Regions from separate parts of the Shewanella scandinavica genome, predicted to be linked through region 3. Evidence: predicted binding sites of a transcription regulator. Region 3 holds the regulator's gene; each other region holds the start of a gene.
The links. The regulator sigma-54, encoded in region 3, starts transcription at its own class of promoters, with help from an activator protein. The targets are predictions, from matches to a motif close to GTTGGCACGNNNNTNGNNT.

Region 1 (8,208 bases), on a different contig from region 3:
TCAGCGACATCGGCTGGAATTTCTAAACCATTATTTTGGATGCTAATTAGAATCGACTCTTCATCCACTGTGGCGCTGATGTGGATAATATTATCTTCGCGTCCTTGGAAAGCATGGGTAAAGGCGTTCGACAGAATATTGCTAACAATCTGATTCAATAAGCTGATATTGGTTTGAATATTGAGTGTGGGTTCTACGCTGATTTCAGTAACGGCGTTGACATGCGGATGCATAATCAATGTTGACTCCAAAATCTCGTGGAGTTGCTGACTTAAGTTACAAGGTTGGTGTTCTTCATGACTGCGATCGATGGCGATCGTCTTAAATTTTTGGATCAAACTACTGGCTTTGGTGATATTGCGGACTATGAGTTCACAGCTTTCTTGATACTCATTAAGGATCTCATTGATTTCGTCTAAGGTGGCTTGATCGCTGTGGATCAGATCGATCAGTTCTTCAATATGGCTCAGCTGTGCACTCGCCGCCGTCAAACAAATGCCAATCGGTGTGTTGATCTCGTGGGCAACCCCTGACACCAGTCCTCCCAAGGCCGCCATTTTTTCTTGCTCAACTAACACTTGTTGCGCCCGTTTTAGTGCGCTAAGGGATTGTTCTAGTTCTATGGTCCTTTCTTTGACTTGTCTGGCGAGTTCTTCTTTATAGCTACGTTCGAGCTTGAGTAGCCGCTCTCTGTCTTCTAGGGCTGTTTGCAGTTCAGCCTTAGATTTCTTTAAGGCGCCAAAGGAGCTTCTCAGTTGTACTTGCATGCTGTTGATGGAGTCGGCGACTTGTTTAAACTCATCAATTTTTTCTTGGCGGGCAAATTGCAGCGGCTCGTATTCTTGATCTAGGTCGATACCTTTGCAGTATTGACTGAGTTTATCTAAGTGCTTGGTAATATTGAACCATACTAAAAACAGAATAAATCCAGCAACTAAGAAGGTCTTTATTCCGTTAGAGAGCAAAATGATAATGGCTTTATCATACAAGCGCTGATAGATGGCATCGACATCGACTTGTATTTCAAGTGTGCCGACATTAATGCTCTCGGTCGGGGATTTATAAACTAGCGGGAAGGTTTTATCTAAGGAGTGTTCTTGCTTTTGCTCGCCTGCATTCCATGCTTGGCCGCTGTCATCTTTAATCGAAATGTAGTTAATATCGGGCAGCTGAATTAAGCCATTGAGCTGAGTGTTAATTAGCCGCTCGTCAATCACCCAAATACTGGCGGCGAGAACATCTAAGTTCACCTTTTCCATATTGGAAAACACTCTGTCGATGCGCACAACGTCATTGCGATAATCACTGATCAACTGATAGGCAGTGGTGATTAAGGTGATAACAGAGCTAAAAAGTACAATAGACAAGGTAAGGTGCCTGCCTATGGGACTTTTGATAAGTTGGCTAAAGAATGTCAGCATCTTAAATTTTCTTTATGCAATAGCGGCTTGAGATGCTTATAAGCATAGACCTACAGATCCAGAAAGTGCATTTTCTTGCGAATAAAATCAACGAAATATCTCCTCATTTATGGCATTGAATTTGCTTATTAGCCGATAAGTTCAATTTTTTGTCACTGGGATAGCACTATGTTTAAACTCAAGCTGGATTCAGTTAAGTTTGTTAGTCCAAAGAAAATGATGTTCAGAGTCATGCTGTGGCTAATGGTGAGTTGTACTGTCTTACTCCTTATTCCTCCGAACGTGTTGGCAGTGCTGGCGCTCGATAAATTTGTGCCGGAACATGCGCAGTTTGTTGGATTAGGCCTAATCATATCTATCGCCTATTTTTTGAGCCAGTTGATTAACTTAGGCTTAGATGAATCAATTCGTCATTTAAGTGATAAGCGTGTTATTGAGACGATTGAAGCTAAAGTGAACCTGCTTGATCCCGCTGAGCGAGCGTTAGTCAGAGAGTTCTTTCTTCAGGGCGCCACAATTTTGACTCTGCCGCAAAATGAAACCGCTGTGAAAAGTTTATTGAATGCCTGCATCTTAGAAAAACTCGGTAACGAGCGCCATTATGCGATTCAGGGACCGACAGCCGACTATAAGATTGCCATGAAGGCCCGCATGTATCTCAACCGCGATGTGCTGCGTTTGCCTGCGGGTGAGCCGAGCCAGGAAGAGATGCAGTCGTTGATTAAAGCGCGTCCGCAATTTTTAAATGGTCTAGTACAAAACAGAAAACACGCTGCATAGGCGTGTTTTGTCTCGCTAGGATGAGTGCTGGCTTTAGATGAGTTGCAACATTCTGAAAAGCGAGACAACAAAAAATGGGGGTGATAAAAACCCCCTAGATTTTGCATTTATACAAGAACATGAAGAACAACTGGAGCAAAAACTATTGTTTCGGTGCCGACTTCACAATGAACATCCAAGTGATATAAGACACTATCCCTATTGTGCTAAAGATAACGATCATTGAAAGTAAGCCTATGGGGTTACCAAACATTAGATCTAACCAAAATGCCATGACTGAAATCCTCTTTCCTGTGAAGTCCTCTCTAAATTAGCGATATTCGATAGCTAAAATACTGATCTCGATCAATAAAAAATCGACATGGGAATACAAAGCGATAACTCTTAGTTAACTCTGTGATCTTGGTCAAGTTTGAGGCTATGCTTAACAGTGATGAGTTCAAATAATTTGGCTTTGTTTCTTCTTCTGTTAGTGTCTAGGATTAATCTACTTAACCAGATCGATATTTCGTTATCGCACCATGCTATTTATTGGTTTTGGTTTTTTAGATGAATGCTGCGATATTAGTTTTTTAAAGGAGTAAAAAATGGATTCTAATAAAAGTCGTAAGGATTCAATGGGATATAATTCTATCTTTGCGCCACTGCTGTTGCTGATTTATCCACTCTATTGTTTAGTGATCACAGGGCACTTTGTCGCCATCCTGTGTTTAAGTGCGCTCGCCGGCATTTTAATTTTCAACATCAATAAATTAATTCGCAATTTAAGGCAGCTTGAGCGTGCCGCCCATCATTTAGGTGAGGGGGATTTAAGCTATCAATTAGAGGAGAAAGATGCGGGCGTGTTCATTAAGGTCGTGCATAGCATCAACCGCATGGGCGAGGATGTCAGCCGCACGATTTTATCTTTGTCTGATACCTGCGAGGGGATGAAAAAAGTCGCCTCAGATATCAAGGTCATCAGTGAGCAGGCCAAACAAGGCGTGTTAGAACAAGAGCATCAAACTGAACTGGCTGCCAGTGCGATGACGCAAATGGTTTCAAGCGTGCAAGCAGTGTCGCAAAATGCAGTCAGTGCGGCGAAAGCTGCCGACATTGCCCAAAGTTCTGCTAAGCATGGCGACCAAATCATGAATGGCATAGTCACTAAAATTGGCGCTATGTCAGAGCAGATCCATAGCACTCGAACCGTAATTGAGCACTTGGCCGCCGACAGCAACAATATCAGTAGCATTATCGAAACCATTTCGCAGGTGGCCGAGCAAACCAACTTGCTCGCCTTAAACGCTGCCATTGAAAGTGCGAGAGCTGGCGAGCATGGTCGCGGCTTTGCCGTTGTCGCCGATGAAGTGCGTAATCTCGCTAAGCGGACATCTGAAGCCACGGTTGAAATCCAACAACAAATCGCCGCCTTACAAAAAGGTGCACAACATGGTGTTGAAGTCATGTTGAAAAACGTGGCTATTGCCGATGAAACGGCTGATATGGTTGATCAAGCCCACAGTGCACTCGGGCAGATTGTCGCTCAGGTGGAGACCATTACCGATATGTCCCATCAAATCGCCACGGCATCAGGGCAACAACACACAGTTGCTGAAGAAATTAATAAAAATATCACTGTGATGGCAGAACTCGCGCTGAGTAATGCATCTCACACCAACAACACTAACTTATCGAGCTTGAAAGTGTATAACATGTCGCAGGAAATCGGCTCCTTGTTGCATCGATTCCATGTGAATGCGGCTTTCTTTAATTCGACTCAGGCACAAAATAAACTGTTTGTGAAATGGGGGCCTGAATTAGACATAGGGATGCCAGAGATCAATCGTCAACATCAGCGCTTAGTCTCATTGATCAATGAATTACACCGTACATTAAATGAAGACTATGGGCTCGAAGCTATCAAACGTATCGTGCAAGGGCTGGTGGATTACACCGCCAATCACTTTGCCTATGAAGAAGAGCTCTTTGCCCGTTTTGGCTACCCACAAACCGACAGTCATAAGGAAAAACACGGCAAGTTAGTCGGGCAAGTACTTGATTTTCAAAAGCGGGTTGTAAAAGGGGAAGATGTTGCCGACGAATTAATGACTTTCTTGAAGGCTTGGTTGGTTAACCATATCCAAAAAAGTGATAAAGAATATACCGCCTTTTTGTTATCCCATGGCGCAGAATAACCCCAAGAGCATGATTTTTGAGCGGTTAAATGCAATTTGTATTAAAGTCGCGGCAAAAGACTTGCCATTGTCATGGGCAAAGGTATAATTCCCAGCACTTAGAGACAGCCAGTTGTTTGATTGCTTCTAAGTGCATATTTGATATGCCAGTGTGGTGAAATCGGTAGACACAGGGGATTCAAAATCCCCCGCCCTTAAAAGCGTGCCAGTTCGAGTCTGGCCACTGGTACCAAATCCTTCTGATGAAGGAACTAAAACCGACCTAGAGTCGGTTTTTTTGTGCCTGAAATTTGGTTTTTGCTCGGTGCTTTAGGGTGAGCTAGTGGGATTCGGCGATATCCATTTGCGTCATAGTCACGCCTTTGATTTGTGCATAAATCGCTTTTCCATGGGTGAGTTGCAGTTCATCGCAGGCCCATGGGGTGATGTTGGCCCAAAGTTCATCGCGGCCTAGGGCGATTTTTAATTGGATTTGCCCGCCGTTATCGCTGGGATATAAGTCTTTAATTTTTCCCTTTAGTAGGTTGCGGATACTTGAGCCTTTGGGAACCTCAGTGCAAACCGAGACATGATTTGCCTGAATACGCACTTTGAGTTTCTTTGTCGTTTCAGTCAGATAGCCGCTTACCCACAAATAGTTTCCATCATCCATCACGAGTCGCGTCATGGGGTAGTCGGGATGTCTGTCGGCAACCTTAGCACTGAGGAGTGAGCTGAGTTCCTGCAATGGCACCCAAGGCCGCATTTGCTCGCTATTCCACACTTCACTTAAGGCGCCTTGGGCGATCAATTTTCCCTGATGCAACACCAGCATATAATCCGCCAGTTGTAAGATCTCATCTAGGCTGTGGCTCACATACACTATCGGCAGTTTTAGTTCCTGCGTTAAGGTTTGCAGGTAGGGCAACAACTCGCGTTTACGGGGTAAATCGAGTGACGCTAGCGGTTCATCCATCAACAGCATATCGGGCGATGTCAGCAGGGCACGGCCAATGGCAACCCGTTGTTTTTCACCGCCCGATAGCGTACTGGGATAGCGATTGAGGAGTTTTTCAATCCCTAGTAGTTGCACAATTCTATCGAACAATACTGGGTTGGCTTTACGCACACCATAGTTGAGATTGCCCTTCACGCTATAGTGTGGAAACAGCCGTGCCTCTTGAAATACATAGCCAATATGGCGCTTTTCTGGTGGAAGGTTCACTTTGCCTTGTTGATAAAGCAGTTTGTCACCGAGGCGGATTTCACCGCAATCTGGGGTTGAAAGCCCACCGAGTAGGTTCACTAGCGAGGTTTTACCCGCACCCGAGCGGCCAAAAACGGCTGTCACGCCTTGCAATGGTAGTTGGGTATCGACTTTCAGTTGCAGCTGTCCGAGCCGTTTTTCAATATTGATTGTTAACATACGCTTGCCGTCCTCTGCAGGGCTTTTTTACTCATCCATTGGGAGGCGAGTAAAGACGCGAGCGCGATAACGATCGAGATAATGCATAGACGCATGGCCTGATATTCGGCCCCTGGGGTTTCAATAAAAGAGTACATGGCGAGCGGAATCGTACGGGTTTCACCTGGGATATTAGAAACGAAGGTAATGGTCGAGCCAAATTCCCCTAGGCTGCGGGCAAAGGCGATAATCATTCCTGACACTATCCCTGGAGAGGTGAGCGGCAGTGTGATGGTGAGAAATACCCGCCATCGACTGCTACCTAAAGTGCGTGCGGCCTGCTCGAGTCGAATATCAACGGTTTCAAAGGATTGGCGTATGGCTCTGACCATCAGCGGGAATGACACTATCGCCGCCGCGAGAGCCGCACCGCGCCAACTAAAGCTAAAACTGATGCCAAACCAATTAAATAACCACTGGCCGATAAAACCTTGACGGCCCATGCTGATCAGCAAGAGGTAACCCACTACCACGGGCGGTAACACCAGTGGTAGATGGAGCACACTGTCAAATAGAGCCTTGCCAGGAAACTCGACCCTTGCCAGTAACCAAGCGCACAAAATACCCAAGGGTAAACTGGCGATAACGGCAACGGATGACACCTTTAAACTGAGCAGCAGTGCGGCAATTTCATAGTCGCTTAAAAGGGAGCCACTTAGCAGAGAGCCGCTTAACAAAGAACCAATCAGCACCCTAATTCACTCCAAAGCCATATTTCTCAAACACATTTTTTGCGCTTGGGCCTTGCAGATACTCATTGAACGCTTTGGCGCTTGCCGTCGATTCTTGTTTGACTAAGGCGATAGGGTATTCAATTGGGCTGTAGCTCGTCTCTGGGAAGGTGGCCACGATTTTGATCTTCTGGGCGACTTTCGCATCGGTTGAATACACTATGCCTAGCGGCGCTTCACCCTGTTCAACTAAGGCGAGTGCGGCGCGGACATTGTTAGCGCGGGCGAGTAAGGGCTCAGCAGCTTGCCACAGCTTGAGATTTTCGAGGGCTTGCTTGGAATATTGTCCTGCGGGCACATGATCAGGATCGCCAACGGCCATACGGCTGCCTTTTAATGCGGTTTTGATATCCCAATCGCCATTGAGCACCACCTCTGTGATGGGGCTATTTTTTTCGGCAATCAAGACTAAGGTGTTTTTTAGCAAGGTTTTACGGCTGTTAACATCGACCGCTTTGGCATCGACCAGATAATCCATCCACTTTTGATTGGCCGAGACAAACAGATCGGCGGGCGCACCATTGGCCACTTGTTTTGCCAGTGTTGAAGAAGAGGCGAAGGAGAATATCACCTTAGTATTGTGTTCTTTTTCATATTGCTGGCCGATTTCGTTAAGGGCATTGGTGAGTGATGCCGCAGCAAAAACTGTCACTTGCTCATTGTCTGCCGCAAAAACTGGGCTAGATGTCAGTACCATTGTGAATAATGAAGCCGTGGTAAAACGCAGTAATTGCTTAAGGTGAATGGATTTCATTGTGTTCCTCCGTGATAAAAAGTGATCGTTATATACCAATCTACATATCGATCATTCAAGCCCTAAACAATCAATTAGTGATCTGTGTGTGGTTTCTTGTGGATTAATGGTATTAATCCGCTGAAATATCTCGGCAATCTTATTGGTATCCTCAAGGTGATGAAGGACAATAGGACTCAAGTCAGACTTGGGTGCGGGATAAACGATGGATTTACATGCATTACTTACGCTTTCCCTCGGGGATAAGCCCTTCGCCAATCCTAGGCGGATAAGCCTGCTTGAGCAGGTCGCCAACACAGGCTCGATAAGCCAAGGCGCTAAGCTTGCGGGGATCAGTTATAAAGCGGCGTGGGACGCGATTAATGAGATGAACACCGCCATGCCCGAACCCGTAGTGTGCAGCGAAAAGGGCGGCAAAGGCGGTGGCGGCGCGAAACTCACCGAATTTGGCGAGCGTTTGCTCAAGGTGTATTCCATCACCTCCCAAGTACAAGCAATGGCCTTGGCCGCCTTGCTTGATGAGTCCGTCGACATGCACAGTTTATTGGATGTGATGGCGCATTTCTCACTCAATACTAGCGCCCGTAATCAGTTAACGGGTCGTATCAATGGCATTGATTCATTTGGATTAAATGACAAAATTAGCGTGACCTTAGCGGGCGGGCAACAGATTCAGATTTCAGTGACCCATTCGAGCCGCGAGCGCTTGCAGTTAGCCTTGGATAAATCGGTGTTGTTACTGTTTAAAGCCCCCGCGGTACGGGCGACGACACATGCCTGCGAAGTGGATGGGCAAAATTGCCTCAGCGGCCGTTTGCTGAGTGTGACTGAACTTGGCGATAAGGCCGAATTAGCCATAGATATTAATGGTAAAGACATCATCTATTCAGTGATGCCACTC
Region 2 (8,208 bases), on a different contig from region 3:
TAAGTTATGACGTATTTTGAACAAATAGAACACTGTCGTTTGTGTCGCGCAGAGCTTCCAGGTAATGCGTTAATTACCCTTTTCCCATTTCCAAAAGCCGCGCAGCATTTTTTAACTAGCAAGCAGTTAGATAACGAATCGCCAATCGAACTTGCAGTTTTTCAATGTAATAAATGTGATTTAGTACAGCTTAAAGCTGCTCCAGTGAGTTATTTCAGAGAAGTTATTACTGCTGCTGTTTTGTCACCGCATTCTAGAACTACGCGGTTAAATGAAATTACAACTTTTGTTAAGAAATACAATTTACTAGGAAAAACTGCGCTTGAAATAGGTTGCGGTAAAGGTGGCATGTTAGATGTTATAGTTGATGCTGGTCTTCGTGCTGAAGGTATAGAATATTCAGAGAGTTCCGTAGAAGAGGGTGTTCTTTTTGAGAGAAGTATGATTTGTGGTTATCTACCAGATCAGAAAATAACTAAGAAAGCAGAAGTATTTTTCTCATTTAACTATTTGGAACATCAACCAGACATAAAACAATTTATAGATTCGATTTACACTAACTCAACAGATAATGCTGTAGGATATATTACAGTACCTAATTTGTCATACCTTCTCGAATCAAAGTGTCTATATGAGTTCGTTGCTGATCATTTAGTATACTTTACAGTTAGTACTTTACGTAGAGCATTTGAATTTAATGGGTTCGATGTGCTCGAGTGTCAGGAAATTAATAATAGTAATGATATTTTAGCAATTGTAAGAAAACGAAGTTCATTAAGATTAGACTCGTATATGGAAGAAGTAAATTCTTTAAGTGCCGAATTAAATACACTAGTCGATAAATATGTCTCTGTTGGGAAAAAAGTTGCTGTCTGGGGAGCTGGGCACAGAACATTAGCTTTACTTGCTATTAGTAAGTTGAATAATATTGAGTTTATTATTGATTCAGCTCCATTTAAGCAAGGGCTATTCAGTCCTGTTATGTTGACTAAAATAGTTTCACCAGAGACATTAGAATATTCAGATGTAGATGCAGTGATTGTAATGGTGCCGGGAATTTACCCTCAAGAAGTTTTAAACATCGTAAAGAATTTCAAGCGAAAATTTAACACTTATCTTCTCGAAGGAAATAAAATAGTCGCTTACTAAAGAGTTTATATAAATGAATATCAAATTATCGGACTATATTGCACAGCGATTAGTTGAATTAGGAGTCGAGCAGGTTTTTATGGTGACTGGTGGAGGTGCTATGCACCTTAATCAATCACTTGGTAGGCATAATGGTTTGAACTGTATCTTTAATCATCATGAACAAGCCTGCGCTATGGCTGCAGAGTCATATAGTCGCTTAACTCATCGCCCAGCCCTTGTTAATGTGACTACTGGTCCTGGTGGAACAAATGCAATTACTGGTGTTCATGGTGCTTGGACAGACTCTCTGAGTATGTTAGTCATATCAGGGCAAGTTAAGTATCAAACAACGATTCAAAGTACTGGGATGTCATTGCGACAATATGGTGATCAAGAGATTGATATTTGTAAGATAGTGCACTCTATTACTAAATACTCACAGATGATTAGCGATCCATCTTCAATTCGCTATCACCTTGAAAAGGCATTTTATCTTGCAACGCATGGACGTCCTGGCCCTTGTTGGTTAGATGTTCCGATTGATGTTCAAAGCTCATTCATTAATCCAGATGAACTTGTAGGATTTAATCCGGAAGAATTAGAGCACCCATGGCTTAGTTTGGATTTGTTAAGTGAGTCAGCAGAAATTATTAGTGCAATCGAATTGTCTGAAAGGCCTGTTATTTTAGCCGGTTCTGGAGTTAGGATTAGCCGCTCATACGAGCCATTTCTTCAGTTAATCGATAGATTTCAAGTCCCAGTAGTTACAGGTTGGAACGCTCATGATTTATTACCCGACGAACATTCTTTATATGTAGGTAGACCAGGAACAGTTGGAAATCGCTCAGGTAATTTTGTCATTCAAAATGCAGATTTAATTCTTATATTAGGGTGCCGATTAAATATTCGGCAAATTAGTTATAATTGGACTGCATTTGCACCTAAAGCTTATAAGATTATGGTTGATATTGATGAGTTGGAAATGCAAAAGCCAAGTTTAATTATCGATAAACCTATACAAGCAGACCTAGCTGATCTGATACCATTTCTTTTACAGCAGAATATTGCTGCCCAACCTAAACATCGAGTTTGGTTAGATTGGTGTAAAGATAGATTGAAGCGATATCCTGTTGTATTAAAAGAGTATTGGAATTCATCTAAAGTGAATCCATATTGCTTTATGGATACGTTTTTCAAGATGCTATCTGATGACCAAATAGTCGTTGCCGCAAATGGGTCTGCTTGCGTGATTGGCTTCCAAGCTGCAGTAATTAAATCTAAAACTCGTTTATGGACAAATTCTGGCTCCGCATCTATGGGGTACGAGTTACCAGCTGCAATAGGAGCCTCTTATGGGGCTCCAGCTATGCCTATTGTCTGTTTTGCTGGCGATGGTAGTATTATGATGAATCTCCAAGAACTTGAAACTATCGTTGGTAATAAATTGCCAATTAAGATATTCATTTTAAATAATGCAGGTTACTCATCAATTTATCAAACACAAAAGAACTTTTTTGATGGTGTTGAAGTTGGTGCGAGTAGAAACTCTGGTGTTACATTTCCAAAATTTGAGTCATTGAGTAAGGGTTTCGGTTTACCTTATTTTAAATGTGATAATCATGCTTCTATGGAGAGTACTATTAAACAAGTGATGGTTCATTCTGGTCCAGTTATCTGTGAGCTTATTCTTGATGATACTCAGGCTTTCTCTCCTAAGTTAGCGTCAAAACAGCTTTCAGATGGAAGTATAGTATCGCCATCACTAGAAGATATGTCTCCTTTTTTATCTCAAAATGAAATGGCTGAAAATATTTGGAAAATTTCTGAGAAATAATGAAAATGCATCCAGGTTTAAATACAACGTTGGCTATTGTTATGCCAACTTATAATAGGGCTGAGTTTGTAGATTTTTTTTTAAAAAAACATATTGAACGACTTAAGTTATTTAACATAGGGCTTTATATTTCTAATAATGCATCTACAGATAATACGCTTGAGGTAATTGCTTATTGGAAAAGTAAATACGAATTTATTTTTGTTAAATCTCTGACTAAAACTGTGACCTCAGATGAGAATATTGAAAATGCAGTTTTTATGCCGAATTCAAAATATATTTGGATACTAGGTGATTCTTATGAAATATTACCATCAGTTTTAGATGGAATTTTAGGAACATTAGTTGGGTCTAACGAGTACGACTTTATCTTAACTAACTTGGTTGGACGTTATAGACATAATACTGAAATTGTTTATAATAATAAAAATTTAGTAATTGATGAATTGACACCAATCATTGCGTGTATTAGTTGCAACATTATTAATAGGAAGTTGATTTCTCATCCTAGATTTGAAAAGTATAGGGGGACTGATTTTGGTATTGTCGGCTTTGTGCTTGATTATATTGCAAGTAATCATTTTAGTTTACTTTTTTGTAGAGATTTAAGTGTAGTAACTCTTAAAACGCCAGTCAGAAAAGTTGGATGGCCCTCAAGATTTTTTGAAATAATGTTTTATAATTGGCCATCTTTCGTTGCTAATTTACCGGATGTATATTCGGATAGAAGTAAAGATATTGCAAAAAAATTATTAGTAACTCACTCTGGTTTATTAAGCTGGAGAAGTTTGTTACACATTCGAGGGGCAAATGGGTTAAACTTTAAATTGTTGGGGGAAAATAAAAATAGTGTTTTAAAACTTTGCGGTAAAGTTATTTTTTGTTATATGTTTTTTTTGTGCTTAATTCCTTCAGTTATCTGCAAAGTTTTTGCAGGAGCGATTGAGTGGATTAGGCGAAAGAGGTATCAATTAATTAGGTTGATTAATCCAAAGTTAGATATATAAAAATAAAGTGATTTTAGTTGTTTAGAATATAAGCTAATTCATACTCTAAATAATCTGCAAGTCCAAGCCAGTCTTGTCGTTCTTGAGCGGCTAACATTAATGGTATTATGTTAGAAATGGCTGATGTATCCTTTAATTTTTTCAGTTCTGACTCAAGTAAATCTATGCAATTTCTTAATCTTTTAGAGGCTTCGGCCTCTTTTCCCAAACGGAATTGTTGCGCTGTATTAATTAGTTGAACGTCTAAGGCTTGATTATTATGCAGCATTATTTGCAATCCTTGAATTGAGTTCCTTTGATTTTCGCACCAGATAGGTTTGATTGATAAAACTTTATACGAGGTTTAGTTGCTATATAATGTTCCAAGTTTCTAAGGTAGGCTCTAAAGTTAAGATCAGTTGCAACTCGCTCGCCTCTACCATTGATTATCCAGTGTTTTGCATTCCCCGCCTTAGGCCCAATTTCACCATCCTTCCAAAATGCATGGGTTTTATTATTTGGATAGCTAAAATCACATCCGAATAATGTAATTTCCCAGATATTTAAGTGTACTGCAAGATCTATGGCTGGATGAATCACGCTGCCATTAGTAAATAAACGTAATTTTGGATATGTTTTATGAAGCTGATCGTAAATTTTCCCTTTTGAATACGCATTAAAACGAGGACCAGGCCAAGAACTAATTACTTTCGCGGGTATTCTAGGGAAATAGACTAGCGTTACTGTTTCAGGAATACTTTCTGGTAGATGCTCTTGTGTAATATTATGCTCGATACTAACGAGAATATCAGGAATAATACCTTGTCCCATTAATGCTTTGAACGATGTATCTACTGCTATCAGCAATGGCCTATCATTGCTAGGCCGCTCACGCTGTGATTTTAGATAACCGTAATGTTCCTCGAGTGTAGGGCCAGATCCTATGACAAAAGCTGTGTGCTGCTTGTGTATTAATTTTAACATTGCGGCATCAGGATCTAATTTGAGAAAAGAGAGATTCTCTGAGAATCTTGCTTTAATTACAGGGTCATCTAATTTATGTTTGCTATTCACAAATTCTATATTATTTTCGTAAACCAGCAAATCACGTAAACTGGCATTTTCATTTGAGACTAAACTTAAGTCTGGGGTGATGGCAATATAGACCGGATCAAGGCGATTTTGTTTTTGGGGCTCGAGTAGTTGAACTTTGGGATGACTAAGCCATTCTGATTGATCTGTATAGGTGATCAATAATGAGAATAGTGATGTATTAAGCAAGCAGACTTTAATCGTATTAATCGAGTTTTTTTCAATTAATAGTGTCGGAACATCTCCCATACCCACACCATAAACTGTCACACTATTTACATCTTTTGGAAGGGTATTGATGTACAGCTTGGCTTCTGCAATACGATCGTGTCGGCTGCTTAATTGAATACCATTAACACTGATTGTTTGATTACTTCCAATAACTAAGTGAGCTTTAAGGTGATCAAATGGACTTGATTTTATTGCAGCTGCTACGATAGGCCAACGCTTGACGATAATATTGAGATTAGACGCAAATAGCTCAGTCATTCCGTTTCTCCGGAAGATTTCTGGGAGTTTGATATCACCAAGGTCACTATCTGGTCTCTCCACAGGGACTCGAACCCCGATCGGCCGCTTAGGAGGCGGCTGCTCTATCCTGTTGAGCTATAGAGAGACGACAGTGATTATACTGGTTTTATCTCTGATTAAAAGGCTTATGATTTAGTTGCTTAAATCTTAAGCGCTATGTCGTTTATCTGCACATTGTAGGCCGCATTTTGGTCAACAAGTACTGCTGTTGAGCTTTCTTCACTCACTTGTTCAATTTTTACCGTGGCTCGACTTTTGGTTGCGACTGCGCGCATTTCATTGAGTCTATCCGGTAGGTTTTGCTGTAATACGACTTGGAATTTATCCCCAACACGAATGCCATGTTTACGGCCGAGATTTAAAATGATCCTGTCCGCTTGGCGGCTTACGACTTGGCCGAGTAAGGGTCTGCAATTGAGTGTGCTGTCTAAATCATGGGTAGCCTGTTGCATTAACTTAGTAATATTTTTGCCATAGGATGATCGCCAGAATCTGTCCGTATTCGGGGCAATAATGGCTTGTTCTTCAAATTCCCATGGCGCCGATGTGCTGTAGCTTTTACTCCAAACTTCTTCGCCACTGATCCCATGATAGAGGCTAAGTTTGAACTGGAATTGCCTGAGTGGAGCTTCATCCCAAAATCCTAGGAAGGTTGCCTGCACTGGCTCCATTGAGATATCCATAATTTGTGGTTGGAGGATATATTGGCTGTCGGTAATTTCACTGAGCCAGCTTGGGAGTCGATAACCGCGAATATCTACTAGGTCTTGTTTAATATCGAGCAGTTCTTTAGCGTGAGTGTGGCTAAAGCCTGTGGCGGAGTAATCGTCTATAACACTACCAAGTTTTTCTGAAATAACTTCTTCAAAACCTGAAAGCTGCCCATATCTGAGCTGAGTACGATCTTTGATTTGTGCTTGAGGGATTAGAATCGCGGCCTTTAATTGTCCATTTGGACACTGCTGCGTAGGATCATCATTTAGATCGAGTCGTAGGGACACATAAATTTTGTTTCCCTGGATTCGTTCGCTAACGAGTTGGATGCTGATAGCTTGGGCGTTGCGATTTATCGCAAAATTATTTTGTGTAAGGTTTCCGTTAGAGGTTTGTTGTTCACTGGATATTTGAATGCCTGTGCTTAATGTAGCATAGCTAACGGCTTGATTAATCGCTTCTTCCCTTGCTTGAGCCGTATTACCATTGATAATAGTCGCTTCACCACTGGCTTCTATCCATTCGGCCCGAGTAGGCAAAGACAGCAGTGCAAGGCTCAAAATGATGAGCGAAGCTGAACGTGGTATGTGCATCAATACAATCCTTATCGCTAAGCTATTGGCGAGCTTGCTAATCGAGCCAGTTTCCTGACACTTAATCTAATATACCGGCAAAGCAAATTTCATGCCTGAGTAACGAGAGTTTTCGATAAAGTTTCCATTGGCGCAGTCGATATACAGCGTATGAGCATAATATTGTCGGGCTGGAGCAATTTTGGTCTGAAGATTGCTGGCTTTTGTTACTCACAAAAATGAAACGCATAGAGTGTGAGTTATTTAATTGCCAGTACACCCACAAATGAGGTAAATCCAATGCTAAAGCGTGTAATTATTCCCTTAACATTGATTATGTTAGGTGGATGCGTGGCTAAATCGGTTACACCGCCCAAGCCGAGTTTAGTGGATGGCAATGGGTTGCCGCCAACGGCAGTGATCAACCATTTAGCACAGCGAATTGTGACAGAGCTCGTTAAGCAAAATGATGCTTTGCGTTCAGATCAGCCTATTGTGGTCACAACCCCTGTATTAGTGGGTGACATGAATGGCACAAATGCGTTGGCGCAGCAGTTACAGCAAGGATTAATGACGTCGCTCCATAGCTTTCAGTTTAATGTGGTTGATTTAAATTTAGCAGATGGCTTGAGAGTGACGGCTAATGGGGATTTTATTTTGACGCGAGATTGGCAACAATTGTCGAAAAATCTTCCCGTTGAGCATCTTGTCGTTTCGACTATGAGCCCAGTTACCAATGGTATGGCGATCAATACTCGGATTGTGAATATAAGTAACAATCGCGTGGTATCGGCCTCTCAAACGTTTGTGACTCAAAAAGAGTTGGCAAACTACATGCAGCCATCGGAGCAAATTGTGTCACAAAATGGCGTCTTATATCGTCAGGCGAGTCCAGGCATGAATGAAGTGCGTGTTTTAGGAGATGGAAAATGAAACGCTACCTGTTATTTATTGCGGCGCTAATGCTAACTGGCTGCGCGGCTAAAGATAGATATGTGCAATGGGAAGATGTGCCGCCGCCGAGTTTTCCTAAGTTAACGGCCATAGGATATGCGCCCTTAGCGACTCAACCGGCTAAAGAGCAATCACAAAGAGTGTTGATGGCCATGCAAGCATCAAAAATTGTGGCCTATCGTGAATTAGCAGAACAAGTTTATGGGCAGAAAATAACGGCAAACAGTAGTGTCAGTGATTGGATGTTGACGGACGATAATGTTAAAGCGTCGGTTTCTGGCGTGATCCGTGGGGCGCGGGTCGTTAAGAGTTATCCGGCTGGTGATCATTATGTCACTGAGTTAGAACTGGATTTTTCACAGGTATGGGCGCTGTATCAACAACAGAGTCGTCC
Region 3 (8,208 bases):
TATGAAATGAAACTAACAGGCTTCGTCAAACTTAGCATCGATCAAGGCACAAATGGCATCCAGAGCGGGCTCAGCATCTGGACCTTCGGCGATAAGCTTAATGGTTTTACCCATGCCAGTCTCAAGCATCAATAAGCCAAGCACGCTGGCGGCCGATGCCTGTTTATCGCCTTGTATTAAGGTGATGGTCGCATCAAACTCGGATGCCAGTACCACCAACTTAGTGGCGGCACGGGCATGTAATCCCAGTTTGTTACAGATGGTGATCTGACGTTCAAGCTTTGGCATTATTCAGCTCTCGATGGCGGGCATAAACTTTATGTTTACCGTTACTAAAGCGTTTAGCCAATTGCTCTGCGACGTAAACCGATCTGTGTTGTCCACCCGTGCAGCCAATCGCTACAGTTAAATAACTGCGATTGTTGCGCTCGAGATGCGGCAGCCAAGTTTCCAGTAAATTCTCGATTTGCCAGATGAACTTATTCACGAGTGGTTGACGATTTAAGAATTCAGCCACGGGTTCATCTAAGCCAGTCAATGGACGTAGCGCCAGCTCCCAGTGTGGGTTAGGCAGAAAGCGTACATCAAACATAAAGTCGGCTTCAGTTGGCATACCGTGCTTAAAGCCAAAGGACTCGAAGTTGATCACTAACTCTTTATCGACGCTGCCGAGCAGAATTTGTCTCACTTGATCGCTTAAATCATAGATATTCAGATTCGACGTATCTATGTAGTGATCGACCAGTTTTGACATAGGCTCGAGCAGTTTCCCTTCCAGCTTTATCGCTTCTTGCAAAGAGACTTGGCTCTTCGACAAAGGATGCAAACGGCGGGTCTCGCTGTAACGCTTAAGCAGAATTTTATCGCTGGAATTGAGGAAGAAGCTGGTTAACTCAGTATCAGGAGGCAGGCTCGCGAGTTGCTTCACTAAGACTTTATCCTGCTCAGGCATGTTACGCACGTCGACACTGATGGCGACGAGATCGTTACTGCCTTTGAGTTGCTCAAGCAAAGTGCCGATTAAGGGCAAGGGAAGGTTATCGACACAATAATAGCCGAGATCTTCGAGTACCCTTAGGGCGACAGATTTGCCTGAGCCTGAGCGGCCCGACACTATGACCAGTTTCATCCAGTGATTACCTGATAGAGTTCCGTTTCATCATGCGTCTTGCGTAATTGCTTTAATATTTGCTTGTCGCTCAGCTTTTCGGCCATGCAAGACAAGGTACTTAAGTGCTGCTGACATTGGTCTGCAGGCACCAGTAGTGCAAATAAAATATCAACAGGTTGCTTATCGATAGCATCGAATGCTATCGGCTCTTCACACTTAATGAGTATGGCAATGGGCTGCTCTATATCGGTTAATCGACCATGTGGAATGGCGATGCCGTTCCCTATACCTGTGCTCCCCATCTTTTCGCGCGCCACTAGGCTTTCGAATATCTCTTGAGATGAGAGGGTCGGGTACTGGGCAGCGACTAAGTCGCTGATGAGTTCCAGTACCTTTTTCTTGCTGCCCGGAGTGGCGCAGGTAGTGCACTCCGGCCGCAGTATGGTACAAAGTTCCATTATTAGTGTTTTGTTAACTTCTCTTTGTGTTTAATAACCTGACGATCAAGCTTGTCAATCAGGGCGTCTATAGCGGCATACATGTCAGCATGCTCTGAAGTTGCAAAAACTTCACCACCGATAAGATTTATTCTCGCTTCGGCAATCTGTTGCATTTTCTCGACATTGAGCACAACGTGCACATTATTGATCTGTTCGAAATGGCGTTCAAGTTTTGAAAACTTTTCTTCTACATATGCGCGTAACGATTCGGTAATTTCGACATGGTGTCCACTCAGGTTTATTTGCATAGAAACGTCCTCCGATATCCACTGTAGGTTATAAACTTTTACGCTGATTAGAAGGCGGAATGAGCATAGCCTCTCGGTACTTCGCAATGGTTCTGCGGGCTACGTTGATCCCTTGTTCTGCCAGAAGTTGTGCCATCTTACTGTCGCTTAATGGTTTTTTCTGGTTTTCCGCTGCAACCAGTTTCTTAATGAAGGCTCTGATTGCTGTGGATGAGCACTCCCCACCATCGTCAGTTCCGACGTGGCTAGAGAAGAAGTATTTTAGTTCAAAAAGTCCCTTAGGGGTATGCATGTATTTTTGGGTGGTCACCCGTGAGATGGTGGACTCATGCATTTCTACCGCTTCGGCAATATCGTTAAGCACCATAGGTTTCATGGCTTCTTCACCGTATTCGAAGAAACCTTGCTGATATTGCACTATGCAATTCGCAACTTTAAGTAAAGTGTCGTTACGGCTTTCTAGGCTTTTGATAAACCATTTAGCCTCTTGCAGATGGCCACGAATAAATTGGCTATCTGCTTGGTTTTTAGTACTGCGCGCCATCGATGCATAGTGTTGATTTACATTGATTTTTGGCATGCAGTCTGGGTTAAGTTCAACCACCCAGCGGCCATTCTTCTTCGACACAGACACATCTGGGATGACGTATTCGTCATCGTTGGGCGTAATCAATAAACCTGGGCGGGGATTGAGGGTTTGGATAAGCGCGATGCCGTCCCTTAACTCATCCTCTTTTAATTTAGTCTTACGCATCAACAATCTAAAATCGCGCGCGGCGATCAGATCTAAATGATCTTTGATCAACATGCGGGCATTTTCGAGGTGTAGAGTGTCAGCGGCGAAATGCGACAGTTGGATCAGCAGGCACTCGCTTAAATCGCGGGCGGCAACACCAATGGGATCAAAATGTTGAATGCGCTTGAGTACGGCTTCGACTTCGTCAAGCTCAACTTCAGGATTGCCCATCGCTTCGAGAATTTCTTCAGTGCTTTGGGTGAGATAGCCCTGATCGTCAATGGCATCAATAATGGCGGTGGCAATGGCTAAATCAGTTTCAGAAAACGGTGTGAGGTTTTTTTGCCATTCTAAGTGCTCATACAAGCCTTCACTGGTCTCACCTTGGAAGGGCATATCATCTTCACGACTGCCGCCGGGGCCAGAATTAGGGGAGGCGGTGAACACTTCATCCCATGTGGTGTCCATGGGGAGTTCGTCGGGCATGGACTCTTTCGTGAGCGACTCTGCCGTGTCTATGGTGGAGCTGTCTTTTTCTGGCGGCAGGGTGCTAGATTCACTGAAATCCGTATCGGATAGCGTTTGGTTTACAGGGTCTTTAGTGGCGTCGAATTGATCCTCTTCCAGCTCGAGAAGGGGATTAGAATCTAAGGCTTGCTGGATCTCTTGCTGCAGTTCTAATGACGACAGTTGCAACAGACGTATGGCCTGTTGTAATTGTGGCGTCATGGTTAACTGTTGACCCAGTTTGAGCTGGAGTGACGCTTTCATGTTACCGCTGATCCCTACGTTATTATTGTTGGATGAGGTCGCTTGTTATCATCTTGAGTGGAGTCCAATGGTGGCATAAATTACCTGCATTGGCTCCGCTTGATTAACTATAGCCTGAATTGTTCACCTAAGTACACAGCCCTAACTTGCTGATTGTCTAAGATCTCTGCGGGTGTTCCTTCGGCAATCAAGTTTCCGTGACTCACGATATAGGCATGTTCACACACATCTAATGTCTCACGGACATTGTGGTCTGTGATCAACACGCCAAGGCCACGACTTTTGAGCTGTTCGATAATCTTTTTAATGTCGATAACCGAAATCGGATCGACACCAGCAAAGGGTTCATCGAGCAAAATGAACTTAGGATTTGCTGCTAACGCCCGCGCAATTTCGACACGGCGACGTTCACCGCCCGACAATGACATGCCTTGGCTGTCACGGATGTGGGTGATGTGGAACTCTTCAAGCAGATGTTCTAGCTCTTCTTCCCTTTGCTCTTTTTTTAATTCTTTACGCGTTTGCAGCACGGCCATGATGTTGTCATGGACGGTCAGTTTACGGAAGATACTGGCTTCCTGTGGCAAGTAACCTATGCCTTTGCGGGCGCGCAGGTGCATAGGATCTGCGGTTAAATCATCATCGTCGATAAAAATGTGGCCTTTATCGCTTTTAACCAGACCGACGACCATGTAAAAGGTGGTAGTTTTACCCGCGCCGTTCGGGCCGAGTAGGCCAACGACCTGACCGGTTTTTACCGTCAGACTGACGTCTTTAACCACTTGGCGACTCTTGTAACTCTTCGCCAGATTTTGTGCTCTTAGGGTGATTTGGGTCATTTAGAGTCCTGCTTTTTCACAGGTTTATCTGCTGGCGCGTCTGGTTTGGCATCATCTTGATAGCTTTCTGGCTGAATAATCGTGATCACGCGATCGTCACCACTGCCGGTACTCTCGGCAATTAATTTTTGCTGGATGATGTTGTAGCGGATCAAATTACCCGTCACTTGGCTGCCTGCTTGATCTAACGAGGCTAGACCTTTAAGTGTCAGGGTGCGGCTCGCCATATCGTAACGAATTTCTTTCGCGCTCGCCGAGGCTGGACGGCCATCGTCTAATACTTGGCTGTACGTCGCAGGGTTGCCAGTGGCCACTAAAATTTTGCTATTTTCACCTTCGGCAGAAAATGCACGCAGTTGATCTGCATGGATTTTAATCGAACCTTGGGTGACTTCAACCGGACCAAAGAAGATGATCTGGTTGTTCTTGATATCTGCCGTTTGGCTCACAGCCTTGATTTTGACTTCCTGTTTCAGGTCGTCGACTTTAGCAAAGGCGCTCATGCTCATTATTAGCATTAGGCTGGCAAGTAATACGTTATTTTGCTTCATATGTTCCTACTACCTGACTGGTCAATTGCACTTCTTGCGCGTTGAGGTCGGCATAAAGGCCTTGGCCTTGAATATTAAAATCTTTCCCTGTGACGTAAATGGTGCGGTCAGAGGTCATTATCATCGTATTGAGATCGAGTTCCAGATAACTGGTGGACAAGGTCTGGATCGGTTCTTCTGGGCTAATGGCATCAATAATAACATTGTTTTCTAATACAACCTTGCCCGTTTCCTTGTTTAGCTTGCCCTGATCTGCTCTGAGTTGCCATTGTGCTTTACCTTGGTCTGGATAAACAAGATAAACAGGTTGAGTAAAGTAAGTTTGATTCGTTGAATCATAATGTTCCATGTGTTTCGCCGTCACACGGCTATTGACTAGCCCTTGTTCATTGAACTCAACACTGCGCAGATCTTCAACGATGAAATCTGGGGTATTTTGATCTTTTACTCTGTTATCGGTATCACCGCTGTGTTTGTTCTGCACTTGCCAATAAAGCACTAATGCCGTTCCAAAAAAAGCGATAATCGCGAGTGTCACACGACTCATATACTCATTCCATGGGCCGAAGTGAATTTATTTTGACTGAGTAGCAATAGATCTGTGAGTTCACGCAAGGCACCGTGGCCGCCATTGAGCGTAGTCACAAAGTGGGCGTGCTGACGAACATAGGGATGACCATCGGCTACGCTGACTGCTAAACCGACGACATTCATTACTGGTAGATCGACAATGTCATCACCGATATACGCCACTTCTTCTGGGGTAACGCCATAGAGTGCGAGCAATGCTTCATAGGGCTCGAACTTATTGTCTACGCCTTGGTAGATATGGGTTACGCCAAGCGCCGTCATACGGTTTTCAACGATTTTGGATTGACGTCCAGTAATCACCGCAAGATTAAAACCGCTGGTGAGTATCGAGCGCACGCCATAGCCGTCGCGGGTGTGGAAGGCTTTTAGCTCTTCGCCGCTATTGCTTAGGTAAATACGACCGTCGGAAAACACCCCGTCGACGTCACAGATCAACAGTTTAATCTTTTGCGCGCGTTGCCACACATCATCACTGATTGGGCCGTAAAATCCTTGCTGTGGCATTAAATGACTCCTGCTTTAACCATGTCTAGCATGTTAAGAGCGCCGATTGGATGGCGGTCTTTATCGATAACAATTAATCCGTTGATGTTTTTTGAGTCCATCACTTGCAGAGCTTGGGCGGCCAACACACCGTCGGTGATGGTCACGCAGTTACGGGTCATCACATCGGCGATGGGCGTAGTACGTAGATTCACTTCGGCATCGATAACGCGGCGTAAATCACCATCGGTGAAGATACCAACCAGCTTGCGCTGATCATCGATAATCGCCGTCATGCCTAAGCCTTTTTTGGAGATTTCGTACAGGGCTTCTGTGATGCAAATATCGTGGTTAACGAGCGGTAAGTCATCACCGCTATGCATGACATCGCAGACTTTTAACAATAACTTGCGTCCTAAAGCACCGCCAGGATGGGACATAGCAAAGTCATCACGGGTAAAGCCTTTCGCTTGTAGTAGCGCAATGGCAATCGCATCGCCCATCACTAAGGTCGCGGTAGTGCTTGACGTTGGCGCGAGTCCCAGTGGGCAAGCCTCTTCGGGTACTTCAATACATAAATGCACTTTAGACAAGCGTGCCATGTTCGATTCGGGTTTACCTGTTACCGCGATAACGGGCACGCCCATACGTTGGATGACGGGCATTAAGGTGAGGATTTCGCTCGACTCACCGGAATTTGAAATCGCTAAAATCACATCGTTATCGGCTAGTACACCGAGATCGCCGTGGCTGGCTTCACCCGGATGCACAAAAAATGCGGGCGTTCCTGTGCTGGCGAGGGTGGCAGAAATCTTATTGCCGATATGGCCCGACTTGCCCATTCCCATGACAATCACTTTGCCTGTGCAGTTGAGGATCAACTCGCAAGCTTCTGCAAATTCGGCCGAATCAACATATTGATAAAGATTGTCTAGGGCTGACTTTTCAATGTCGATAACTTTACAGCCCCATTGGCGCAGTTGTGATTTGTCTACCATGTCTATCTCTCTTTTTGCATTGTCTTTGTCGCCCCATTGATGGGATTGGAATAGCACAATTTGGTACGCGATAAAGATGATATGTAATAGGCTTTCTGCCAAGTTTTAGTTTGTTTTCAGACGATTTAGCTTATGTCTTGTTGTGGTGAATTCCCTAAAACAACAAAACAATTGCGGCAGGCTAGAGCGATTGATCCGACTCGTCAAGTTCAGCTGCGGCAGCTACTCATGCACAATAACCTGTTTAGCGGTCGAAGGTCTTGAGCAATATCATCGTCTTTGTCGTTTATTTCAATGGATTTATCCCGTATCGCGCCGGGTATTACCGCACTGGATGCCTCTATTTCACACTCGTATATCGACTCATCGCACCTAAAAGTGGACGAAGAGCGAGCTAAGTGCGAACGAATTAGCCAATATCGCCAATTCTGCAACTAGGTTGAAAACATTAAGTAACATTTTACCTGTGCAGAGTGAAAACTTAGGGCGCATTTTCGCTGTAAATGAGGCAAATTGAAAGTATCGCAGGGCGATAGTGTCGATTCGGTTGTAGGTTAAAGCGCAATTACGTACAATTTGCGGCTCTTCGATTGGTCAGTCTAGGAAGACTAGGATCACCTCTTTTGCAAATGTCGGAATCAAGCATGACTCAAGAACAAACGCCGTTGGTTGAGATCCGTAATTTGGGGTTTAGCCGCGGTCAGCGTGTGATATATGAAGATATTAGCCTGTCCATTCCAAGGGGCAAGGTGACGGCGATCATGGGGCCGAGCGGCATAGGCAAAACGACCCTGTTAAAGTTGATCGGCGGCCAATTAACGCCTGACCACGGACAAGTGCTATTTGATGGCCACGATATCCATGGTGTGAGTCGCAATGAATTATTTAGTCTGCGTAAGCGGATGAGCATGCTGTTTCAAAGCGGCGCGTTGTTTACCGACATCAACGTGTTCGATAACGTGGCCTTTGCGCTGCGCGAACATTCAGGTCTGCCAGAAGACATTATTCGCACTATCGTGCTGATGAAGCTCGAAGCCGTAGGTTTACGTGGTGCCGCCCAGATGATGCCAAGTGAATTATCCGGTGGTATGCAGCGCCGCGCGGCATTGGCCAGAGCCATCGCACTTGAGCCTGAAATGGTGATGTACGATGAACCTTTTGCCGGCCAAGATCCTATCTCTATGGGCGTGTTAGTGAAGCTGATCCGTGAGTTATCCGATGCGCTGAATCTGACCTCCATTGTGGTGTCACATGATGTGGATGAAGTCCTCGGTATTGCCGATTATGTGTATGTGGTGGCCGACAAAAAAGTCATCGCCCATGGCACGCCAGAAGAATTGAAGTACGCCGACAATCCACAGCTTAAACAGTTTATTCAAG
Region 4 (8,208 bases), on a different contig from region 3:
AGTGGGAATTGATGCGCCTGTTAGGCCTTTAAATCATTACCTAAACTTGAGATAGTTGAGGTCTTGCCTTTATCGTTATACGTAAGGCTGGAGGCGTTTCTGCTGGCTTGTAAAGCTTGAGCGAAGCGATTGAGACTGGCTAAATTCATCTCAATTAAACTGGCATTTTGATCGTTCAGTTCTTTGCATTCAGTTAATGCGTCTTTGACTACGGCCATTTTATGCACGAGTTCACTTTGCTGAGTGAGTTGAGACTTATCAGTGTGGTTTGCCAGAATATCGTCATTAGTCTTGAGTTCTTTCAGACATTGTGATTTTTCGTTAGCAAGAGAAAGCAGTAAATCGGCGTTTTGGTCAACCAAAGCGCCTTTTTCCTTGAGTATGATTTGCTTAAGAACAGCCAAATGGGCGTGTTGTAGATCTACCAGTTTAGCTATTTCAGTCATAGTTACTCTTTATTCAAGTCATTAAGTTCGGCTTCAAAACTTGCAATATTGGCAGCCAACTTTTCTGGGTCAATTTTATAGCGGCCTTCGGCGATAGCCTGTTTAATTTCGGCCACTTTCTTTTGATCAACTTCAGGAAGGCTCGCCATTTTAGTCTGAGCTCCTTGAAGTTGTTGTGCTTGCGCTGTAATCACCACTGAGTCGCTTCTTTGTGGTGTTGTCGATTTTGTGGCAACTTGAGCAGATTGATCGCTGCTAGTTTTAGTTGCACCTGAACGAACTTGTGTGGTCGTTGCAGTGTTGAGTTTGCTAATATCAATTGCCATTTTCGGCTCCAGCGTCGTGTGTACGGGATTTCTTAACTGGGGTATCGGCAGCTTATAAAAAAGCTTTAGAATATTTTACATTCTTACTTCAACTTCGCCAATGCCCGTGACTATAGCATCTAGTTCTTTGTTTGAACTGCTATTTTTGACTCTGATCCGATCGCCTTTATTGCCATCTTGTAGGGCTTCGCCCGCAGTTTTAAGTTCGAATGAGTTAGAGCGAACATAAATAGATACCGAGTCGTTTTTACACACGAAGCATAAGTTATTGCTCAATATAGGATTATCCTTCGAGACGCGTCGTTTGACTCGCACACCAGCTAATTTACTTGGGTCATCAAATTCAGCGCCCCGTAAACTATTTTGCTCAATGTAACGGATTTCAACTTGGCTAGGGGAGATGAGTTCGCCAGGCGCTAAGGTTTCAGTTGTGACAACAACGGGGAATAAAATATCCACTCTAACCGAGATATAAATCTGCCAAGGGTAAGCAAGCTCTTGCGTATTGCAGCTGACTTTTAGGGTGTTATTACGGCTAATTTCCCTGTCACTAGCCAATTCAACCTTAATCGGCGACGAACATTGTGACGGCAGCATTCTTGCGTCAACTATTTGCGGCGAAATATCGACTTTGGCATTCGCTGGCACGGATATCTTTTCTGAAATAAGCGCTTTAGCTAATTCTGAGATGGCCGATACGGTGGGAACAATAGGCTCTGCACTCGCAAAAGCGGGCATGAAGAGGGCGAAAACACTAAAAAAACAGACTAAATTTACTTTCATAATGAAGAGACTAGCTTGTAACGCCAGAATGCACCTATACTTTTATCAAGTTCGAAGCTGACCACTGTAATAATATTTTGCATCACTGTCAGAAGATTGACTCAGTTTCGACTATGTTTATCGATAGATAAGACGTAAGCAATTAATATGCCTATACTCAAACGAGTCATAGGGCCGTACATAAACAGAACAACAAGGCAGAGTTATGTCGAGTATTCTTGATTCAGTCAACAAACGAACCCAGCTCGTTGGTCAAAACCGTTTAGAATTGCTGCTTTTTAAATTAAACGGTCGTCAACGGTTTGGGATTAACGTGTTTAAGGTGAAAGAAGTACTGCAGTGCCCGCCACTGACAACTTTGCCTAAACTTAATCCTTATGTTAAAGGTGTCGCGCATATTCGCGGTACGACTATTTCAGTTATTGATCTGAGTGCGGCAACAGGTGGTAGACCTTTAGCGAGTACTGAAAACTGTTTCATCATTATTTCTGAATATAACCGTAGCGTTCAAGGCTTCTTGGTCAGTTCTGTTGAGCGGATTATCAACATGAATTGGGAAGCGATTATGCCTCCGCCGCAAGGTGCCGGTCGTTATTCTTATCTGACGGCTGTAACTGAGATTGAAGGTGAATTGGTTGAAATTCTCGATGTAGAAAAAATCTTAGATGAGATTTCACCGGTTAAAACCGCTATCAGTGAAGAAGCCAATGAAAAGCTGACCCTCGACAGAACCCAGCATTACCATATTATGGTTATCGATGATTCTGCCGTGGCGCGTAAGCAAATTATTCGTTCACTCGAGTCATTGAACTTACAAATTGATACCGCAAAAGATGGTCGAGAAGCGTTAGATAAGCTTAAAGAAATCGCCAAAGAAATGGACAATGTTGCCGATGAAATCCCTCTCATTATCTCAGACATTGAGATGCCTGAAATGGATGGCTATACCTTGACCGCTGAGATCCGAGACGATCCTAAGCTCAAGCATATTAAAGTGGTACTGCATACGTCATTAAGTGGTGTATTCAATCAGGCAATGGTTCAAAAAGTGGGGGCCAATGACTTTATCGCTAAGTTTAATCCCGACGAACTGGCTGCTGCCGTGAATAAACACTTAAGTTTGTAAGTGCAGTAGTTAGTACCTAGATACGCTTTACGCTATAATCTCGACTTTATAACATGATGGTTTCGCACTGATTTTGGTGCTTGCAATAGGATTTAGGATGTGAATGTGCCAAATAAATCACTCGCTGAGGCTGAATATAATCAATTTAGGTTGTTCTTAGAGCAACACAGCGGCATCGTACTGGGTGAAAATAAGCAATATCTGGTGCGCAGTCGTCTTGCTCCTTTAATGGGGAAATATAACCTGCCATCCTTATCCGATGTGGTTAAGCATTCGATGAAGCCAACGGAACGTGCGCTTCGGGCAGAAGTGATTGATGCTATGACGACCAATGAAACCCTGTGGTTCCGTGATCGTTATCCATTTGAGTTATTGCATAACGTTTTGTTACCTGAGTATAGTCGTTTGGGTCGTCCACTTAAAATTTGGTCGGCCGCGTGTTCGTCTGGGCAAGAACCCTATTCACTGGCGATGACGATTCTTGAGTATCAACAAAAGAAGCCTGGTGCACTTGCTGGTAGTGCTTCGATTCAAGCTACGGATTTATCGCCTTCCATGTTAGAACGCTGCAAAAATGCTGAGTACGATAGCTTGGCATTAGCACGCGGTTTATCCGAAGAGCGTAAGCGTCAGTTTTTTGATGCTTTGCCTTCAGGCAATATGAAGTTAAAGGATAATGTTAAGCGTTTAGTGAACTTTAGAGCACATAATCTGCTTGAAAGTTATAGCTTACTTGGTAAGTTCGACATTATTTTTTGCCGCAATGTGCTGATTTATTTTGCGCCTGAGGCAAAGGCAAAAATTTTGCGGCAATTCGCTGCCGCTCTTAATCCAAAAGGTATTCTATTTCTTGGTGCTTCCGAATCTATAGCTGGTTTAACGGACGAGTTTGATATGGTCCGTTGTAACCCAGGGATTTATTACCAGAAAAAGACTTAAGTCTACAGCTTTAAAGAAAATTACCGACACTTGTCGGTAATTTTTTACCCATCACTAGCATACCCTAATTGTTATTTTCATTGTCTCCTGATGTTGGCACATGAATTGCTTTGTTTTCGTGAGTAACACGAGGAGGCAATTTTATGGCGATCAATTTTGATAATGCACTGGGTGTGCATCAGTACACTCTCGGTATTAGAGCGCAGCGAGCTGAAGTCATTTCGAGCAATATCGCTAACGCCGATACGCCACATTATAAAGCCCGCGATGTTGATTTTTCTGCGGCAATGCAGGCCGCCCGTGGCCAACAACAGCAGCGTAATAGTCTTGAAATGCAAGAGACAGACAAGCATTTTGGACTTGCTGAGTTGACGGGGCAATTTGTTAAGTTCCGCGTGCCAAATCAACCCGATACCGGTGATGGCAATACCGTTGATATCCAACAGGAACAATCGGCATTCATGCAAAATGCCCTTGAATATCAAATGTCATTAGGTTTTTTAGACAGTAAGTTTAGTGGCATGAAGAAAGCGCTGAGAGGGGATTAATCATGAGTTTATTTAGCATATTTGATGTTGCTGGCTCGGGAATGTCGGCTCAATCGGTCAGGTTGAACACCACTGCGAGTAACATAGCTAACGCTGATTCCGTCTCGAGTAGCGTAGATAAGACCTATCGTTCCCGTCATCCTATTTTCGAAGCTGAAATGGCCAAAGCGCAAAGTCAGCAACAAGCCTCTCAAGGTGTGGCGGTAAAAGGCATTGTTGAAAGTGATAAACCACTACTAAAAGAATACTCGCCCGATCATCCGATGGCGGATGCGGACGGCTTTATTTATAAACCGAATGTTAATGTCATGGAAGAAATGGCAGATATGATTTCTGCTTCGCGCTCATATCAAATGAATGTTCAAGTCGCTGAAGCAGCTAAGTCTATGCTGCAACAAACACTTGGGATGGGTAAATAACATGTGTTACTTAGGAGGTAAGCTGTGAGCCTCATTAATCAAATTAACCAAGCATCGGCGCAGACGGCTCAAAATAAGAGTCAATCAAATGCTGTGACGACCAACTCATCAACCAGTTCAACGGGTAATCCGTTTCTTGATGGCATACGACTGCCAAAAGATTCGATAGTACCGGAAGCGAAAAGCCAACAATTAACTCAAGATGACTTTTTCTCGTTATTAAGCCAACAGTTATCGATGCAGGACCCTTTTAAGCCCGTCGACAACGACCAAATGATTGCGCAGATGGCATCATTCTCGACGGTTGATGGTATTACTAAGTTGAATAATGAAATCGTTAATTTAAACGGTGTTATGACGTCGAGCCAAGCATTGCAGGCATCAGGACTTGTTGGTCGTAAGGTATTGATCCCAACCGATACAGGTAACATTTCAGCTGAAAGCCCAACAATAAAAGGTGTGATTAGCACGCCAGCTAAAATTCCTGAAATTACTGTACGTGTTGAGGATGATAAAGGCCAAGTTGTGACCACCTTTAAAGTTGATGGCAGTAAGGGGGGCAATGTCGATGTGAACTGGGATGGTTTAGATAAAGATGGAAAACCTGTGACCGCAGGCAACTATACGATTAAGGCGAGTGGGTTAGTGGATGGAAAATCCCAAGAACTGCCTGTTTCAACTTATGCCCATGTGACCAGTGTCTCTCTTGGTACGGCCAGTACTGGCGCCATTCTCAACTTGAGAGGCGGTATGGGGATCAAGTTAACCGATGTGTTAGCTGTGTCTGAAACTTAAATTTATACAAGATAATTTTTTAGAATCCGAATTGGGCGTTAGTTGTCCGCAATTGAATAGAGTCAAAAGTAGAGGTGAATTATGTCGTTTAACATTGCATTGAGTGGCATTTCTGCCGCACAGAAAGATTTAAACACCACGGCGAACAACATTGCGAATGCGAATACCATTGGCTTTAAAGAGTCGCGTGCTGAATTTGCGGATGTTTACGCTAATTCTATCTTTTCAAATTCTAAAACTGCTGTCGGTGGTGGTGTTGCAACGAGTCAAGTGGCCCAGCAATTCCATCAAGGCAGCTTACAGTTGACAAGTAATTCACTCGATATGGCAATTAAAGGTGGTGGTTTTTTTGTCACTGCTTCTGAAATAGGCAGTCTTGACCATTCATTTACTCGAGCAGGGGCATTTAAAGTCGATTCAAATAACTACATGGTTGATTCTGCTGGTAATTTTTTGCAGACATTCCCTGTGGATAAAGATGGTAATTCGACATCGGTAAGTTTGACTACAGCGAAACCAGTGCAGATCCCTGATACTGCAGGTAGCCCAGTAAAAACTGAAAATGTCAGTTTACAAATGAATCTAAATGCTAAGGAAAGTACCCTTGACCCTGCTGCATTCGATCCTCTAGACCCTAAGACATACAATAACGTTACTTCAATGACAATGTATGACTCACTCGGTGAGCCACATATCATGACAACCTATTTTGTTAAGCCTAATGATGCCTCTTATAATGGAGAGAGCAATTGGGTGGCTTATTACGCTATTGATGGTAAACAAGTCGATCTAGCTGGTGCTGCTGGTACTTATCAAACGGATACTACGGGCGATGGTAACCCTGACTCAACCGGTACAGCGCAAACAACCGGCGGTTGGAAGGGCTCTGTACTTAAGTTCAATTCTGTTGGTGTCTATACCGGTAGTGATCCAGCGGTCGTTAAGACTGAGACTTTAGGTGTGGGTGGTGCAGGCGTTTTAGGTGCTGGAGCGGATGGAACTCAAGACTTAACAATTAAGTTTAATGCACCAACGCAATATGCTGCTCCTTTTGCGGCAACAGAGTTAACACAAGACGGTACGACGGTTGGTCGTTTAACTAACGTTGAAATTGGTGCTGATGGTTTAATTACTGCAAGTTACTCGAACGGTTCAACTGTGCCTTTAGCACGGGTTGCCTTGGTTCGATTTGCTAACGAACAAGGTTTAACACAAGTGGGTAATACGTCGTGGAAAGCCAGTTTGAATTCTGGCCCTGCTCTTGCTGGTGAGGCAAACAGTGGTACTTTTGGTAGCATAAGTTCATCGGCGTTAGAGCAATCGAATATCGATTTGACCACTGAACTGGTCGATTTGATTTCGGCGCAGCGTAACTTCCAAGCGAACTCTCGTACCCTTGAAGTGAACAACACACTGCAACAAACCGTATTACAAATCCGCTAATCATTACATTGTTTGACTAAGTGTTGCCGCCAGTGGCAACACTTAGCCTTTATCCTGCTATCAATTCACTTCATTTCCTTATTCTTCAATTCTATCAGTAAATTAAACGTCAACTTTATTGGCACGATGCTTGCTTTGCTATTGTCATGTAGAAAATTTGACGGAGCAGTCTGTGGACAAATTCCTTTATGTCGCCATGAGTGGCGCCAAGCAAAATATGAATGAGCTGGCGCTCCGTGCGAACAACTTAGCCAATGCTAATACCGACGGTTTTAAATCCGATATGGCACAAGCTCGCTCAATGCAAGCCTTCGGTGAAGGGTTGCCTTCCAGGGTATTTGCGATGACAGAATCTCCGTCAGCTAATTTTCGCTCTGGTCCCATAAAAACCACTGGACGAGATCTCGATGTTGCCATTAAAGGCGACGGCTGGTTTGCCGTGCAGGCAAAAGATGGCAGTGAAGCCTATACCCGCTCAGGCAGTTTAAGTTTCGACTCTACGGGTTTACTACACAATGACAGGGGAAATCCTGTTATGGGAGATGCGGGCCCCATAGTGTTGCCGCTCCCTATTGAGAAGGTTTCAATTTCTCAGGATGGCATTATTTCTGTGCGACCTCAGGGCGCTACCGCTGAAGTGGTGGAAGAAGTTGGTCGCTTGAAACTCGTTAATCCCGGTAATGCGCAGATGATGCGTGGTGAAGATGGATTATTTCGACAAATGTCAGGAGAACCAGCACCAGCTGATCCTTTCGTCGCAGTTGAAAGTGGCGCAGTGGAAGGCAGTAACGTTAACCCTGTCGATGAAATGGTGTCTTTGATTGACCTTCAGCGTCAGTTTGAATTGCAAGTCAAGATGATGAAAACCGCGGAAGAGAATGATCGCGCTTCATCTTCATTAATGCGTATTAGTTAGGAGATAGATTATGCATCCGGCGTTATGGATTAGTAAAACTGGCTTAGACGCACAGCAAACTGACATTGCGGTGATCTCGAACAACGTGGCGAACGCCAGCACTGTGGGCTACAAGAAAAGTCGCGCAGTATTTGAAGATTTGCTTTACCAAACAGTTAACCAAGCGGGCGGTGTCAGCGCTTCTAACACTAAGTTACCTAATGGGTTAAACATAGGTGCGGGTACCAAAGTCGTCGCCACGCAGAAAATGTTTACCCAAGGCAACATGCTGACTACGGATAACTCATTAGATCTGATGATTGAAGGCCCCGGCTTTTTTGAAATCCAGCTACCTGATGGTACTGCAGCCTATACCCGAAATGGTCAGTTTACCTTAGACGATACGGGCCAGATTGTGACGCCAGGTTCTGGCTACTTGTTGCAACCCGCGATCACGATTCCTGACAATGCGACCAGTATTACCGTTT

Region 1: a site for sigma-54 is predicted at 1,530-1,548, ahead of Q4Q50_RS20450 (superinfection exclusion B family protein). Genes of this name have one in related genera too.
Region 2: a site for sigma-54 is predicted at 6,962-6,980, ahead of Q4Q50_RS00290 (flagellar assembly protein FlgT). Genes of this name have one in related genera too.
Region 4: a site for sigma-54 is predicted at 1,692-1,710, ahead of flgA (flagellar basal body P-ring formation chaperone FlgA). Genes of this name have one in related genera too.

Annotation. Positions count from the first base shown of each region.
Region 1 covers NZ_JAUOES010000035.1:4,429-12,636, forward strand. The annotation lists gene Q4Q50_RS20445 (ATP-binding protein) at 1-1,421, opposite strand, end outside; gene Q4Q50_RS20450 (superinfection exclusion B family protein) at 1,590-2,201, shown strand; gene Q4Q50_RS20455 (DUF3149 domain-containing protein) at 2,344-2,475, opposite strand; gene Q4Q50_RS20460 (bacteriohemerythrin) at 2,789-4,378, shown strand; tRNA gene Q4Q50_RS20465 (tRNA-Leu) at 4,524-4,610, shown strand; gene modC (molybdenum ABC transporter ATP-binding protein ModC) at 4,698-5,783, opposite strand; gene modB (molybdate ABC transporter permease subunit) at 5,777-6,499, opposite strand; gene modA (molybdate ABC transporter substrate-binding protein) at 6,516-7,307, opposite strand; gene Q4Q50_RS20485 (TOBE domain-containing protein) at 7,513-8,208, shown strand, end outside.
Region 2 covers NZ_JAUOES010000001.1:52,859-61,066, reverse strand. The annotation lists gene Q4Q50_RS00320 (class I SAM-dependent methyltransferase) at 7-1,149, shown strand; gene Q4Q50_RS00315 (thiamine pyrophosphate-binding protein) at 1,163-2,965, shown strand; gene Q4Q50_RS00310 (glycosyltransferase) at 2,965-3,972, shown strand; gene Q4Q50_RS00305 (hypothetical protein) at 3,986-4,240, opposite strand; gene Q4Q50_RS00300 (motility associated factor glycosyltransferase family protein) at 4,240-5,532, opposite strand; tRNA gene Q4Q50_RS00295 (tRNA-Arg) at 5,584-5,659, opposite strand; gene Q4Q50_RS00290 (flagellar assembly protein FlgT) at 5,715-6,881, opposite strand; gene Q4Q50_RS00285 (FlgO family outer membrane protein) at 7,161-7,793, shown strand; gene Q4Q50_RS00280 (LPP20 family lipoprotein) at 7,790-8,208, shown strand, end outside.
Region 3 covers NZ_JAUOES010000018.1:5,177-13,384, forward strand. The annotation lists gene Q4Q50_RS15040 (HPr family phosphocarrier protein) at 13-288, opposite strand; gene rapZ (RNase adapter RapZ) at 275-1,129, opposite strand; gene ptsN (PTS IIA-like nitrogen regulatory protein PtsN) at 1,126-1,569, opposite strand; gene hpf (ribosome hibernation promoting factor) at 1,572-1,859, opposite strand; gene Q4Q50_RS15060 (RNA polymerase factor sigma-54) at 1,888-3,366, opposite strand; gene lptB (LPS export ABC transporter ATP-binding protein) at 3,474-4,205, opposite strand; gene lptA (lipopolysaccharide transport periplasmic protein LptA) at 4,202-4,756, opposite strand; gene lptC (LPS export ABC transporter periplasmic protein LptC) at 4,743-5,303, opposite strand; gene kdsC (3-deoxy-manno-octulosonate-8-phosphatase KdsC) at 5,300-5,851, opposite strand; gene Q4Q50_RS15085 (KpsF/GutQ family sugar-phosphate isomerase) at 5,851-6,828, opposite strand; gene Q4Q50_RS15090 (hypothetical protein) at 7,108-7,266, shown strand; gene mlaF (phospholipid ABC transporter ATP-binding protein MlaF) at 7,473-8,208, shown strand, end outside.
Region 4 covers NZ_JAUOES010000001.1:44,498-52,705, reverse strand. The annotation lists gene Q4Q50_RS00275 (flagella synthesis protein FlgN) at 21-446, opposite strand; gene flgM (flagellar biosynthesis anti-sigma factor FlgM) at 449-772, opposite strand; gene flgA (flagellar basal body P-ring formation chaperone FlgA) at 848-1,555, opposite strand; gene Q4Q50_RS00260 (chemotaxis protein CheV) at 1,761-2,681, shown strand; gene Q4Q50_RS00255 (CheR family methyltransferase) at 2,781-3,620, shown strand; gene flgB (flagellar basal body rod protein FlgB) at 3,764-4,168, shown strand; gene flgC (flagellar basal body rod protein FlgC) at 4,171-4,587, shown strand; gene flgD (flagellar hook assembly protein FlgD) at 4,612-5,382, shown strand; gene flgE (flagellar hook protein FlgE) at 5,464-6,825, shown strand; gene flgF (flagellar basal-body rod protein FlgF) at 6,998-7,741, shown strand; gene flgG (flagellar basal-body rod protein FlgG) at 7,752-8,208, shown strand, end outside.